Regions from separate parts of the Ferdinandcohnia sp. Marseille-Q9671 genome, predicted to be linked through region 3. Evidence: riboswitches for the same ligand, from Rfam matches in the RefSeq annotation. Region 3 holds a riboswitch; each other region holds the start of a gene.
What was found. A riboswitch is a leader RNA that binds a small molecule or an ion and turns the genes downstream of it on or off. The one in region 3 is predicted to bind S-adenosylmethionine.
Positions count from the first base shown of each region.

Region 1 (4,556 bases), on a different contig from region 3:
ATATAATACTCTATGGTAAAACATGTTATTATTGTACTAATGAAATGATTAGTTCGGGAGGTTGAGTCGAATTGGTAAAGGAACAAAATGAGATTTGGGAATGGATCAAGGCATTATTTATTGCAATAATTTTGGCAATTATTATCCGCACCTTCCTCTTTACACCAGCAGTCGTACAAGGTGCAAGCATGAATCCTACATTGCATGACCAGGACAGAATGCTTGTAACGAAAATTGGCGAACCAGAACGATTTGACATTGTCGTCTTTCAAGCTACGGAGACTAAGAGATATATTAAACGTGTAATTGGATTACCTGGAGATCGAATTGAATATAGAGACGACACGTTGTTTGTTAATGGAAAGCCGTACGAAGAACCTTATTTAGATCGCTATAAGCAAGAAGTAATAGATGGCCCACTTACGAATTCTTTTACCCTCTTAGAAACACCAGTCGAAAGTGAGGTTGTACCTGAAGGACATTTGTTTGTCCTGGGAGATAACCGAAGAAACAGCATGGACAGCCGTCACATCGGAGCGGTTCCAATGGATAAATTGATAGGAACAACAAATATTGTATTCTGGCCATTGAAGGATATTAAAATCATTAGTAAGTAAATTTGGAGCGTTTATCCTTAAAGGATGAACGCTTTTTTGTTGCAGATTTGTAACAATAAAATTAAATGAACAATTCATAGTAGACACATAGGATTAATAAAGTTAAACTATATATATAAACTTATCCAGAGAGGTAGAGGGACTGGCCCATTGAAACCTCAGCAACAGATTCATTCGAATACTGTGCTAAATCCAGCAAGCTTATAAGCTTGAAAGATAAGTGAGGTTATCACCTATGTTATAAAACCTCTTCTTATCTTCTTGTAAATGATCGTTATTTTGAGAGGAGAAGGTTACTAATGTCTTTATTGAAAGAAACTGTTGAGAAAAGAAAAGACGATATTATACAGAAATTAATCGAATTTAACCAGTATAAAAAAGATGGAAAACAACTTTTTGAGCTATCGCTATCGGAATTAGAGTTCGAATACTTTAAAGTTCAAGCAAATGCTCATCCACATACAGGCTACGGATCTATAAGATGGAAAAATTTTTAATTAACTTTAACTAAATGCTTCATTTTTCAGTGTTCATCCATTATGGGTGAACGCTTTTTTGCATAAAAAAAGCCCTTATCCAATAGATAAGAGCCCTATTCCAAAGCCTTCCTAAGCCTTGGCGCAACCTCAGTTGCGAGTAGTTCAATGCTTTTTGCAACTTTTACATAAGGTAACCCACCAATGTCTACTTGTGCAAGGAAACGTGTATGACCAAATAACTCATGCTGATGAAGAATTTTTTCCACGATTTGCTCTGGGCTTCCTACAAATAACGCAGTGCTTGGACTAGCCATTCTCTCAAAATCATTCCGTGACATCCTCGTGCCCATTCCACGTTGGCGGTTTACATACTCCCAGTAGTTCGAATAATACGGATAAAATTCGTCCTTTGCCTTCTCTGTTGTTTCCGCAATATACGTATGTCCCGTAACCCCTACTTTTAATGCATCAGGTGAGTGTCCTGCCTCTATTCAAGCCTGACGATACATATCAACGAGTGGTTTAAAGCGTCTTGGATCTCCCCCTAAAATGGCTAACGCCATGCCAACACCAAATCGACCTGCACGTTCAGCACTTTCCGGTGTGCCCCCTACTCCAATCCAGATTGGAATTTCCCCATGAACGGGACGTGGAGAAATTTCAGCATTACGTAGCGGCGGGCGGAAATTCCCTGACCACGTTACCACCTCATTTTTATTTAGCTTTATCAATAAATCCATATGCTCAGTGAACAACTCATCGTAATCATTTGTGTGATACCCAAATAACGGAAATGATTCAATAAAAGCACCACGACCAGCTAGGATTTCGTCTCGTCCATTTGATAGTAAATCAACTGTTGCAAAATCCTCAAATAACCGAACCGGATCAAGCGTACTTAACACACTAGTCGTACTTGTTAGTTTGATCTGATTTGTCGCTTGCGCAGCCGCTGCTAGCACGACTGCTGGAGAAGAAACTGCATAATCAAGTCGATGATGTTCCCCTACTCCAAACACATCAAGCCCCGCTTCATCTGCAAGCTTTGCTGCTTGTATCACCTCATCTAGCCTTTGTTTGGCAGTCACTGTCTCTCCAGTTAGTGGATCTGGTCCTATATCTGCAAGCGTGTAGATCCCAATTTCGAACTTCTTTTCTTGATTCACAAGGGTTCCCTCTCTCTTCGTGTTTCTATAGGTAAAATAGATTCGTGTATTCAACTTACTTTATGTAAGTAAGTTTATAATTGTAAGTTGAATAAGTCAAGTATCATCTACACCTTCATAACCTCCGATATTAATTTTTACTCTTTACCTTCTTTTTACAAATATATACTTGATTCAAGTATATATTTGTATTACATTTATAGTATGGAAAGAACAAGTTTAATTAAAGGTCATTTAGAAATGTGTGTGTTAGCGATTTTATCTAAGAAGAAAAGTTATGGGTATGAAATTATGAAAGAATTGGAAAAACATAATTTAAAATTGAAAGGAGTAGGCAGTATTTATCCAATCCTCACAAAGCTCAATGATCAGGAATGGGTACATATATCAAGAGAGTTAATGGAAAATGGAAAAGTGCGAGTGTACTATGAAATAAATGAAAACGGACAGCTCGCACTAATGAGTAAGATAGAAGAATGGTTACATGTTCAAAAAGACATTAAATCCTTACTAATTGACAACGTTGAGGAGGTAAATGGAAATGGCAACGTTACGTAAAAACGAAATAGAGTATGTAGATAAAGTCATTAAGGAACTAAAAAAACATAAGATAAATAGGAATAATCTTGAAAGTATTAAAGAACAGCTCACTGACCATATCTTGACCTCTCAACAAAATGGTGAGGATAGTATTGAACAGCTGGGTGACTCTGATTCCATCGTGAATGACTATTTAGAGCTATACAGTATTGATACTCAACAAAGCAAAAGCCCAAAATCAACATATCTTCCAGTCGCTTTTGGGGTTATTGCTTTCCTTTTTGTATACCTACTTAGTCAAGTACTGTTATCTTTATTTTTAACAGAGTCCTTCAGTGATAACAGAAATTTTGATTATAATATTCTGTATCACATTGACGTGAATCCTTGGTGGAATACCTTATTGGTCATGATTAGTTTTTTCACAGCTCTTATTCTATCAATATTGGTTTCCTTTCTGTTACGGAGTAGGTTCACAAGATGAAAAGATTTTCATACTTCCTCGTTCTTACGCTTTTGTTCTTGTTGCCGCTTTCCTATAGTTACGCCGAGAATCCTTCTTCAAGTTTACATTCATATATTAAGGATTATTTGGAAGAACACCGTATCCCTGGTGCATCAATTTCCATTATCGAAAATGACAAAGTAACGTACGCCGAATCATTTGGGATTACTGGTGAAAATGAAAGAGAAGTTACAGCAGATACTCCTTTTTTATTAGGTTCTATTAGTAAATCACTGACAGCTCTAGCTACACTGAAACTTGTAGAGGAAGACGTAATTGATTTAGATGATACCGTAGTCCAACACCTTCCCTCCTTTACGTTACAAGATCAAAAAGCTGCTTCACAAATAACGATTAAACAACTACTTACACAAACGAGTGGAATTACTACTTTTGATGGTTTGTCTATATCTGATTTAGGTTCCGACGCTGCCGATGCAATCCAAACGAGTCTTCAGGCACTCTCAGATATTGAATTGACGGAAAATCCGGGAGTTGTGCATCAATACAGCAACGCAAATTACACAATACTTGCGGCTTTAATTGAAGCAGTTTCAGGTCAATCGTACGCTGATTTTATAGACGAACAAATCTTTACACCTTTAGAAATGAGGAATGCGGCAGCTAATTTGGAAAAAGCCTATGAAAGAGGGTATCAATCAGGCTTCCAATCCTGGTTCGGTTTTCCTGTTAAGAGTTCTGCGGCATATGACAATGGTGGAGCCCCATACGGTTACATTACTGCAAGCGCAAATGATATGGTGAACTATTTAAAGGCCTTGATTCAAAAAGACGAAGAAAAACTTGTTCAAGAGGAACTCTTAGACCTTTCCTTTTCACCTCAAGTACAAACCGGTGAAACACGGTATTATGGCTTTGGTTGGAGAATTACAGAACCCGGTTCAGAGAATGAAATGATTTGGCATTCCGGATCCACCCCCGACTCTAGGACAGACATTTTCTTCTATCCTAAAAAAGAATGGGGAGCCGTTATCCTAACAAATAAGGAACATATCTTAGAAGAAGCAGCACTCTTGCATTTTCGAAATGGCCTAATTTCAATCATGAATGGTGAGGAACCCACAGTCGTGGAAGGACATATGCCTACCATCCAAATCTTTCTTTCTATTTTGCTTTTGATACTCATCGGAACCCTTGTACGACTGCTACTAAAAATAAAAGCTAGTATAGAAATAAGATATCGCAAAACAACTACAATAGTTGGTGTTTTATTAATAGTACTTTCCAT
Region 1 covers NZ_CDRJTA010000001.1:290,937-295,492, forward strand. Annotated here, with positions in the region: gene lepB (signal peptidase I) at 72-617, shown strand; SAM riboswitch class I at 736-840, shown strand; gene ACWNMY_RS01540 (Fur-regulated basic protein FbpA) at 917-1,114, shown strand; partial or broken gene ACWNMY_RS01545 (LLM class flavin-dependent oxidoreductase) at 1,210-2,262, opposite strand; gene ACWNMY_RS01550 (PadR family transcriptional regulator) at 2,467-2,820, shown strand; gene ACWNMY_RS01555 (hypothetical protein) at 2,804-3,286, shown strand; gene ACWNMY_RS01560 (serine hydrolase domain-containing protein) at 3,283-4,556, shown strand, end outside.
Region 1: another riboswitch for S-adenosylmethionine. It lies ahead of ACWNMY_RS01540 (Fur-regulated basic protein FbpA); the one in region 3 lies ahead of ACWNMY_RS15480 (5-methyltetrahydropteroyltriglutamate--homocysteine S-methyltransferase).

Region 2 (4,556 bases), on a different contig from region 3:
TAGTACGTTTCTCAAAAGAGATAATGATAAAGGTTTCAGAGTGCGTGCCATCAACTTCTGGAACCGCTTTAAAATTTGGTGCACTTATGACTGTGAATTCTGGTTTATGAGTGTTTAGCTCATCTTCTGTTGGTCGAATAAACAATTGTTGTGAAAAAAGATTATGCCATGCGAATTCGTTAATGACTTGAATCGGCATACGAACCTTTTTGTCAGCCCCTGCAAATCCATTGAACACAAAGAATTCTTCTTTTTCTTTTAAATAAGTAAGTACTTTTTTATATAGATTATCAAATACTGTTTCTGAGATTGGCTGATTTACTTTGCCCCAATCGATTTTTTCCTTAGTAGACGCTTCTTCTACAATATATTTATCTTCTGGTGATCTTCCTGTGTATTTTCCCGTTGTTGCACGTACAGCACCAGTCGAAGTAAGAATACCCTCTTGTCTAGCAAGTACTTTTTCAACTAAAATAGGAACAGATAGGTTATGAAGTGCATTTTTTCCATTGACTAATTCCAAAAGCAGCTCATTTGAAACTTCAACTGAATTCATGAAAAACCATCCTTTTTCTATTTTTATACGAAAGAAAGAAACTCGATTTTACAATTAGTATAACACATTAGTAAAAATAGTCTATACTATTTAACGTATTTTACGTAACTTATCTACAAAAAGTGCGTACAGATTGTAAAATAGTCATTGTTGCATAGACCTTTTTGCAGTGCGAATTTTTTGATGAAAAAATATGACACGTTTCTACATATATTTTTATTAAATTTATTGACATGAAAAGGATGTCTGCGATATGATTGGTCATTGAACGGATACTCTCTTATCCCGAGCTGGCGGAGGGACAGGCCCAATGAAACCCGGCAACCATCACTTTTTTTTACATATCAAACGATTTTATGCGAACCCTATTACATATAGGTAAAAATCTGTTAAAAGTGATAAGGTGCTAACCTGAGCAAGGCATGACCTTGATCGATAAGAGTGAAAGGCGAAATGAACAATATACCTTTCCTCAAAGTGGGAAAGGTTTTTTATTTCTTTTTTTGAAACGATCTTGTGGTTTCAAGATGTTACTAACACAAGCACTTTGATGTGCTCATCACGATAAATTAGCAGCGAAGTTCCTATTATAGGCTTGTTAAGATAGGATAGAAAATTGTGTAGGTAACAATACTAAGGGAATGAGTACCGTATCAAAAAGAATGTCAGAGTCGAACTTTTCGAATTCTGAATGTTAAAGGAGGAAACATTTGTGACAAATAGACGTCGTTTATTTACTTCCGAGTCTGTTACAGAGGGCCATCCAGATAAAATCTGTGACCAAATATCAGATTCTATTTTAGATGCCATTTTAGCAAGTGATGCAAATGCACGTGTAGCGTGTGAAACTTCTGTTACAACAGGGCTTGTACTTGTTGCAGGTGAAATTACAACTTCTACATATGTAGATATCCCAAAAATTGTTCGTGAAACGGTGCGCGAGATTGGTTATACCCGTGCGAAATATGGCTTTGATGCTGAAACTTGTGCTGTGTTAACTTCTATCGATGAGCAATCACCTGATATTGCTATGGGGGTAGACCAAGCCTTAGAAGCTCGTGAAGGTCAAATGACAGATGAGCAAATTGATGCAATTGGTGCAGGAGATCAAGGCTTAATGTTTGGTTTTGCTTGTAATGAAACGAAGGAATTAATGCCTCTTCCCATTTCATTAGCTCATAAGCTAGCACGAAGATTAACGGAAGTTCGTAAAGATGAAATTCTTCCATATCTACGTCCGGACGGGAAAACTCAGGTTACTGTAGAATACGATGAGAATGACAAACCTGTGCGCATTGATACAATTGTTATTTCTACTCAGCACCATCCTGAAATCTCTTTAGAACAAATTCAACGTAATCTTAAGGAACACGTTATCAATCCTGTTGTTCCTAATGATCTTATTGATGAGAATACAAAGTACTTTATTAACCCAACAGGACGTTTTGTAATCGGAGGTCCTCAAGGGGATGCTGGGTTAACAGGGCGTAAAATTATCGTTGATACGTACGGAGGTTATGCACGTCATGGTGGTGGTGCATTCTCTGGAAAGGATCCTACAAAAGTAGACCGTTCTGCTGCATATGCTGCACGTTACGTAGCGAAGAATATTGTTGCGGCTGGATTAGCAGAAAAATGTGAAGTTCAGCTTGCTTATGCTATCGGTGTTGCTCAACCTGTATCCATCTCTGTAGATACATTTGGAACTGGAACAGTTTCAGAAGATGTACTAGTTGACTTAGTTCGCACTAATTTTGACTTGCGTCCAGCTGGTATCATTAAGATGTTAGATCTTCGTCGTCCAATCTATAAGCAAACTGCTGCATATGGTCATTTTGGTAGAAATGATATTGACCTACCATGGGAGCGTACGGATAAAGCAGAGGCTCTTAAGACACAAGCAACAAAATAATAGGAGAAAAGCTCGCCAAGGGTGGCGAGCTTTTTATTTCTTCTTCTGTTCTTCTTGTAGTTCTTTATAATGCTGACCTTTTTCAACATACTCTCTGCGAATTCTTGCCATGTCTTTTTTATCCGCTTCGTTTAATTCGCGGATTACCTTTGCCGGTCTCCCAAAGGCTAATGTATGAGGTGGTATTTTTTTACCTTGTGGAACTAGGCTTCCTGCTCCGATAAACGCCCCTTCTCCAATTTCTGCACCGTCTAGAATGATTGAACCCATCCCAATTAAGGCATCTTTTCGAACGATAGAGCTATGTAGGATAACCTGATGGCCAATTGTGACATCGTCCTCAATGAGTAACGTATTATTTGGACTTTGGTGAAGGGTGGAATTATCTTGAATACTAACTCTTTTTCCAATAACCGTTGGTGCAACATCTCCACGAATAACGGTATTAAACCAAATATTCGTTTCCTCACCAATTGTGACATCACCTGTTATAGTCGCATAATCAGCTATAAAAACCGAATCAGCAATTGTTGGATATTTCCCTTTGTATGGATAAATCATATAGGTACGCCCTTTCTCACTATATTTGATATTCGAAGAAAAATCATTTACTGTTAGTGTAGCAACTTTCACAATAATCGTAAATTAACATTACATCCTGTTTGTAGAAAATGAGGTGATATCCTTGGTACCAACACACCCAATTGGTTTAATGAAGAAAGTGTATCGTGAGGTATTTCCGATTGTACACCGCGAATTGGCCTTCTGGAGAAAGAAAGCAGAAGCGATTCCAAATGACGAGCTTCGTACACAGGCTCTAGCAAGTATTCATTCTAAAACCTTTCACTGTGAAGGAGGAGCAATCCTTGCGTTATTGTCAGAGGGTAAGATCGACGAATGTATTCAATTTATCGTTGCCTATCAAACGATAAGTGATTACCTAGATAATCTCTGTGATCGCAGTACATCCCTAGATCCAGTTGATTTTCGAACCCTACACGATTCAATGCCAGATGCATTGCGACCCTGGCAACCTACAAAAAATTATTACAAATATAGAGCTGAACAGGATGATGGTGGCTACTTAGAGAGTCTCGTGCAAAAATGTCAGCAGGTCCTACAAAACATTCCACACTATAATAAGATTTCTGGCTACTTACAAGAGCTGTCTAGCTATTATTGTGATTTACAAGTCCATAAGCACGTAACGGTAGAGGAGCGTGTACCGCGATTAGAGACGTGGTTTAAAACCTATCAACATAATTTACCGACTATGGAATGGTATGAATTCTCTGCTTGCTCTGGTTCCACACTAGGTATTTTTTGCTTAGTTGCGTATGCGTTTCATGACGAATTTAATGATGAAATGGCTGAAAAAATTAGAAGCGGCTACTTTCCTTATATCCAAGGTTTACATATTCTTTTGGATTATTTTATCGATCAGGAAGAAGACCGTAAAGGCGGCGATTTGAATTTTTGCTTTTACTACCCGCATGAAAATGAGCTTGTTAGTCGACTAAAACATTTTATGATTGAGGCTGACAAGCATACAGCAGGTTTGCCGAATGAAAAATTTCATCGTCTTATTAATCGAGGTTTATTGGGAGTTTATCTATCAGACGAAAAGGTAAGAAGCCAACGGAGTGTATTGAAGATTGCTAAGAAAATGATTAGACTTGGCGGAAAAACTTCCTTTTTCTTTTATATAAATGGACGAGCTTATCGTCGATTGCAAAGCGTTTTTGGATAAGGAAAAGCGTAAGGCGCTCAGCCTTAGGCGACAAGTATAAGTCAAGCGCCGACAGAAGGCGCTTTTTGCCTTCAATGCGATTGACTTATACCAGAGAGCCGATTGCGCCTAGTGTCAGACATCGAAAATTTAGTACAGAATCCTCTATCTTTTCTCAATTGCAATAACAAATGGAGGATGGTTCACTTGATTCATAAATCGGTACATTAAGACATGAGCTTTCTTTTGGTCAAGTGTTGAACAGTACTCTAACAGCCTATCCCTTTCTACGGCACCCTCTTCATGGCCATGGTACACAACGACTACAATGATACCCTCTGGTTTCATTATAGTGAGTA
Region 2 covers NZ_CDRJTA010000001.1:1,138,634-1,143,189, reverse strand. Annotated here, with positions in the region: gene pckA (phosphoenolpyruvate carboxykinase (ATP)) at 1-556, opposite strand, end outside; SAM riboswitch class I at 834-998, shown strand; gene metK (methionine adenosyltransferase) at 1,269-2,468, shown strand; gene ACWNMY_RS05815 (gamma carbonic anhydrase) at 2,502-3,029, opposite strand; gene ACWNMY_RS05810 (tetraprenyl-beta-curcumene synthase family protein) at 3,181-4,218, shown strand; gene ACWNMY_RS05805 (class I SAM-dependent methyltransferase) at 4,363-4,556, opposite strand, start outside.
Region 2: another riboswitch for S-adenosylmethionine. It lies ahead of metK (methionine adenosyltransferase); the one in region 3 lies ahead of ACWNMY_RS15480 (5-methyltetrahydropteroyltriglutamate--homocysteine S-methyltransferase).

Region 3 (4,556 bases):
CAAAGAATGAGGGCGGTCACGATAACTCCAGGTAAAACAATTAAAAAGTTCGTTTTAAATTTATCACTCATTTTCGTATGTTGAGTCCTAGCTGCCGCAATTGTTGTATCAGAAATCATGGAGAGGTTATCACCAAACATTGCCCCACCAATTACTGTTGCCATCGCTAAAGTAATAGGTATTCCAGTTTGCTCTGCAATACCGATTCCGATTGGAGCTAGTGCAGCAACCGTCCCCATGGATGTTCCCATCGATATGGAAATGAAACATCCCACAATAAACAAACCAACCATTAAAAGATTACTAGGTATTAAAGTTAACCCCATATTTACAGTTGCTTCAACTGCACCCATGCCTTTAGCCGTTTCAGCAAATGCACCAGCTAGAACAAAGATAATAGCCATTAATATGATGTTGGAATGGCCCGCTCCCTTTGTAAACACATCAATTTTTTTCGATAATTTTTCTTTTCTGTTCATTCCTAGTGCTAGAGCAGAAGCAATAATAATCGCAACATTTAAGGGCATGTTTGAAAAGTCTCCAGAAATAATTCCTGTACCTACAAATAGTAAAACAAATATTAGTAACGGAAGTAGTGCATATAAGCTTCCTTTATTTACATTACTCATTTAAAAATCATCCTTTTCTATTTGATCCTTTAGGAAACAAGTTTAGTTCATCGTCATTCCACCAGTAACATTGATACCTTGCCCGGTCATATAATCTGAATATGTTGAAGCCAAAAACACAACAACATTTGCAATATCTTTCGGTGTAGCTGTTCTACCTAATGGAACTTGAGAATAGTCCTCCTGCTCAATCAAATCAGCATTTAGCCCCCTAAGGTTTCCCCCAATTACTCTTTCACGGCGCTTCATATCCGTTTCTACAATTCCAGGACAAACGGCATTTACATTAATATGATCTTGAGCCAACTCGATCGCCATAACCTTAGTAAATCCTAATACAGCATGTTTCGAAGCAACATAACTCCCCATTAATCTGTATCCATTTTTCCCAGCCTGTGAAGAAATATTGATGATTTTCCCACCTTGACCTTGTGCTTTCAAGAATCGCGCAACGAATTGGCTACATAGGTAAACGCCTTTTGCATTTACGTCCATTACTCGGTCCCAGTCCTTCTCCTTTATGTCAATCGCATAATCCATCGTAGAAATTCCAGCATTATTCACCAGAATATCCAACCTACCAAAATGATCAATCACTTGTTGTACAATCTCTTCCACTTGATCACTTTGTGTTACATCTGTTTTTATGTACAATATACTTTCATCCGAAATTTTCAAATCCAGTTCTTGATCAATGACAGCTACCTTGGCTCCACACTCTAAAAATGCATCAACAATACCTTTTCCAATTCCTTGAGCACCACCTGTAACAATCGCAACTTTCCCTGTTAAGTCCATAACATACATGCCTTAAACCTCCCTATGAACAAATACACTTTTCTTTTCCTGTCTATCTTCTAATCTAATGTTCTTTCAATTACTCACGGCGCGCCTTACTAGTAAGGATATTTCCTACTGATGGTGTAGTTTTAACAACAATGACTAGAATGGCCACTAACAGATAAGTTGAAATTAATTTTCTATATTTTATATTCGCATGTGAATACTTGGTTTTTAAGCTATACTATTATATGTATTTTATTCTTATGCCACAAAAAATCTATAAAATGCGAACACCACTACTGGTGTTCGCTATATACCTTAACCCCAAATCTCTTTAGAAATATCAACAATATATTTTAATTTTGCCCATTGCTCTTCTTCAGTTAATATATTTCCATGATGTGTAGAGGCAAATCCACATTGTGGACTAATACATAATTGCTCTAATGGCACATATTGAGTTGCTTCCTTCACTCTAGCAATTACGTTTTCCTTATCTTCTAAAGTACCATGCTTTGATGTAAAAACACCTAGCACTACTTGTGGGCCACCATTTGGAATGTATTCCAATGGTTTGAAATCCCCAGAACGATCGTCATCATATTCTAAGAAAAATCCATTTACTTTTTCTTTTGCAAATAAAGTTGGAGCTATTTTCGCATAACTACCTTCAAATGCCCAGGTAGATCGGTAATTTCCACGGCAAAGATGGGTAGTCACAATTAAGTCTTCAGGTTTATCCTCTAGTACACCATTCGCTACACGCAATGCTAACTCAATTAATTCTTCACGAGAATATCCACTATCATTAAACGGAATTTCCGGTGCATTGAGACCTGCAATGTATACATCATCTAATTGTAGGTATCGACAACCTGCATCATAAAAGGCTTGAATTGCATTGCGGTATGCCTTGATAATGTCATTTGCATAGTCTTCAATATCTGGATAGATTTCTAGATTGCGAATTCCTGCATTAAACAACTGATTTGGACTAGGGATTGTTTGTTTAGCTACAGCACGATTTCCAACAATTTCTTTAAATTCTATAAAATCTTTTACATGTGGATGCTCCGGGTTAAATGATATCTTCCCGATTACACGTACATCATATCTTTCCGTTTCCTCACCTTTGAATGAAAAGCCGTGATCTGGTACGTACCCTTCTACCCCGTTTAAGTGCTCTAAAAAGTCGGTGTGCCAAAACCTACGACGAAACTCTCCGTCAGAAACAGCTTGCAAGCCAACCTCGATCTGCTTATCCACTATTTTAGTAATTTCCTCTGTTTCGATATTATGTAGTTCCTCAGCCGTAATCGTACCAACTTGGAAATCCCTTCTAGCAATATGTATTCTCTCAGGTCGTAATAAACTTCCTACGTGATCTGCCCTAAATGGTGCTTTAACTAATGTTTTTGTCAATTGAATCTCTCCTTAGTATCATTTTTGGGGTTCACCGGGTGGGTCACGGGGACAGGTACCTTGTCCCACTTCTACTTTTGGGTCACGGAACCTGTCCCTCTGACCCACGAGACAAGGTGACCGTCTCTTACGTCCCTGCAACACAAAAACCCCTCTTCTAAAAGATAAGAAGAGGGGTTAAATTGACAAAGTAAGATACCTGCTCTTCTTATCTTCTAGCTTAAAGCTACTGGAATTGGCACAGTACTAGTAAAAGTCCGCTGCCGAGGTATCAATGGGCCAGTCCCTCCACCTCTCTGGATAAGAAAATTTCGATTATTAAGTTATAAGCTTCACTATACGCTTCGAAAATTTGTATGTCAATAAAATTTTTGGAAGTGCAGGAAATTTGCTCCAAGCAAAAAAGTGACTGTCCCATTTATCTCTCCAAATCTCAATTTTAGTGAATCTAAGTTCTTCTCACTTCAAACTGTATACTCAAGTTTAAGGGCCTCTTTTCAAATAATATTAATACTCTCTAATCTTTCCATCTTCCTTTGATTCATCAACTAGAGCCCTGAAATCATGTCCAGAAGGATTCTGGAATAAGCGAAGTCCAAACTCTGGCGCTACAGCAAAGAGATGATCAAAAATATCAGCTTGAATTGTTTCATACACGTCCCATCTTATATCATTTGTGAAGGCATAAATTTCGATTGGGAGTCCATGCTCTGTAGGTGCTAACTGACGAACCATTAAGGTCATACCTTTATGTATCCCGTGGTGATGTTGAAGGTAATTGCTAATATACGCACGAAATACACCTATATTCGTAAGAGCTCTCCCATTTACAGGATTGCTTCGGTCAATTTCATTTTTACTATTGTACTCTTCAATTTCATTTTCCCTATAGGTAATATAATCTGAAAGATAATGGATCTTTTTAAACTTCTCAATCATTTCGTCCGAACAAAAAGTAATGCTATTTTTATCAATAAATAAGGATCGTTTAATTCTTCGCCCTCCGGAGGTTTGCATCCCTCTCCAATTGATAAATGAATCAGATATCATCGCATAACTCGGGATTGTCGTAATCGTTTTATCAAAATTTTGCACCTTCACTGTATTTAAAGAGATATCTATAATGTCTCCGTCTGCCCCATATTTCGGCATTTCTATCCAGTCGCCGACCCGAACCATATCATTCGAAGTCAACTGAATCCCTGCAACAAGTCCTAATAATGAATCTTTGAATACTAACATAAAAACAGCGGAAAGTGCTCCGATCCCACTAAGGAGAATAAGCGGACTCTCTCCCATAAGGTTTGCGATAATCAGAATAACCCCAAGTGTTATGATGATGATTTTCACAACTTGAACGTACCCTTTTATAGGTCTAGTCTTCGATATTTCATAGGTTTGATAAATATCGTTAGCTGCATCTAGTAAGCTGTTGATAACAAGTAATCCCACGAGAATTATATAAATATTTGCTCCCATTACAATCAAGTTTTCATAATTCGGAAACGTTCCAGCAAACTGATGAATGATAATTGCAGGAACAATATGTGATAGCCTTCGAAAAACCTTTCTCTCTAACAGCATGTCATCCCACGTAAATTTGGATTTTGTTACAATCCGACTAATAATTCTGATGATAACCTGTTTAGTAATAAAATTTGCTAGAACACAGATTAATGCAATAAAAAGAATCATGATTATAACAGAAAGATACCTAGCCAA
Region 3 covers NZ_CDRJTA010000004.1:27,842-32,397, reverse strand. Annotated here, with positions in the region: gene ACWNMY_RS15490 (Na+/H+ antiporter NhaC family protein) at 1-629, opposite strand, end outside; gene ACWNMY_RS15485 (SDR family NAD(P)-dependent oxidoreductase) at 672-1,436, opposite strand; gene ACWNMY_RS15480 (5-methyltetrahydropteroyltriglutamate--homocysteine S-methyltransferase) at 1,731-2,834, opposite strand; SAM riboswitch class I at 3,040-3,141, opposite strand; gene ACWNMY_RS15475 (mechanosensitive ion channel family protein) at 3,342-4,556, opposite strand, start outside.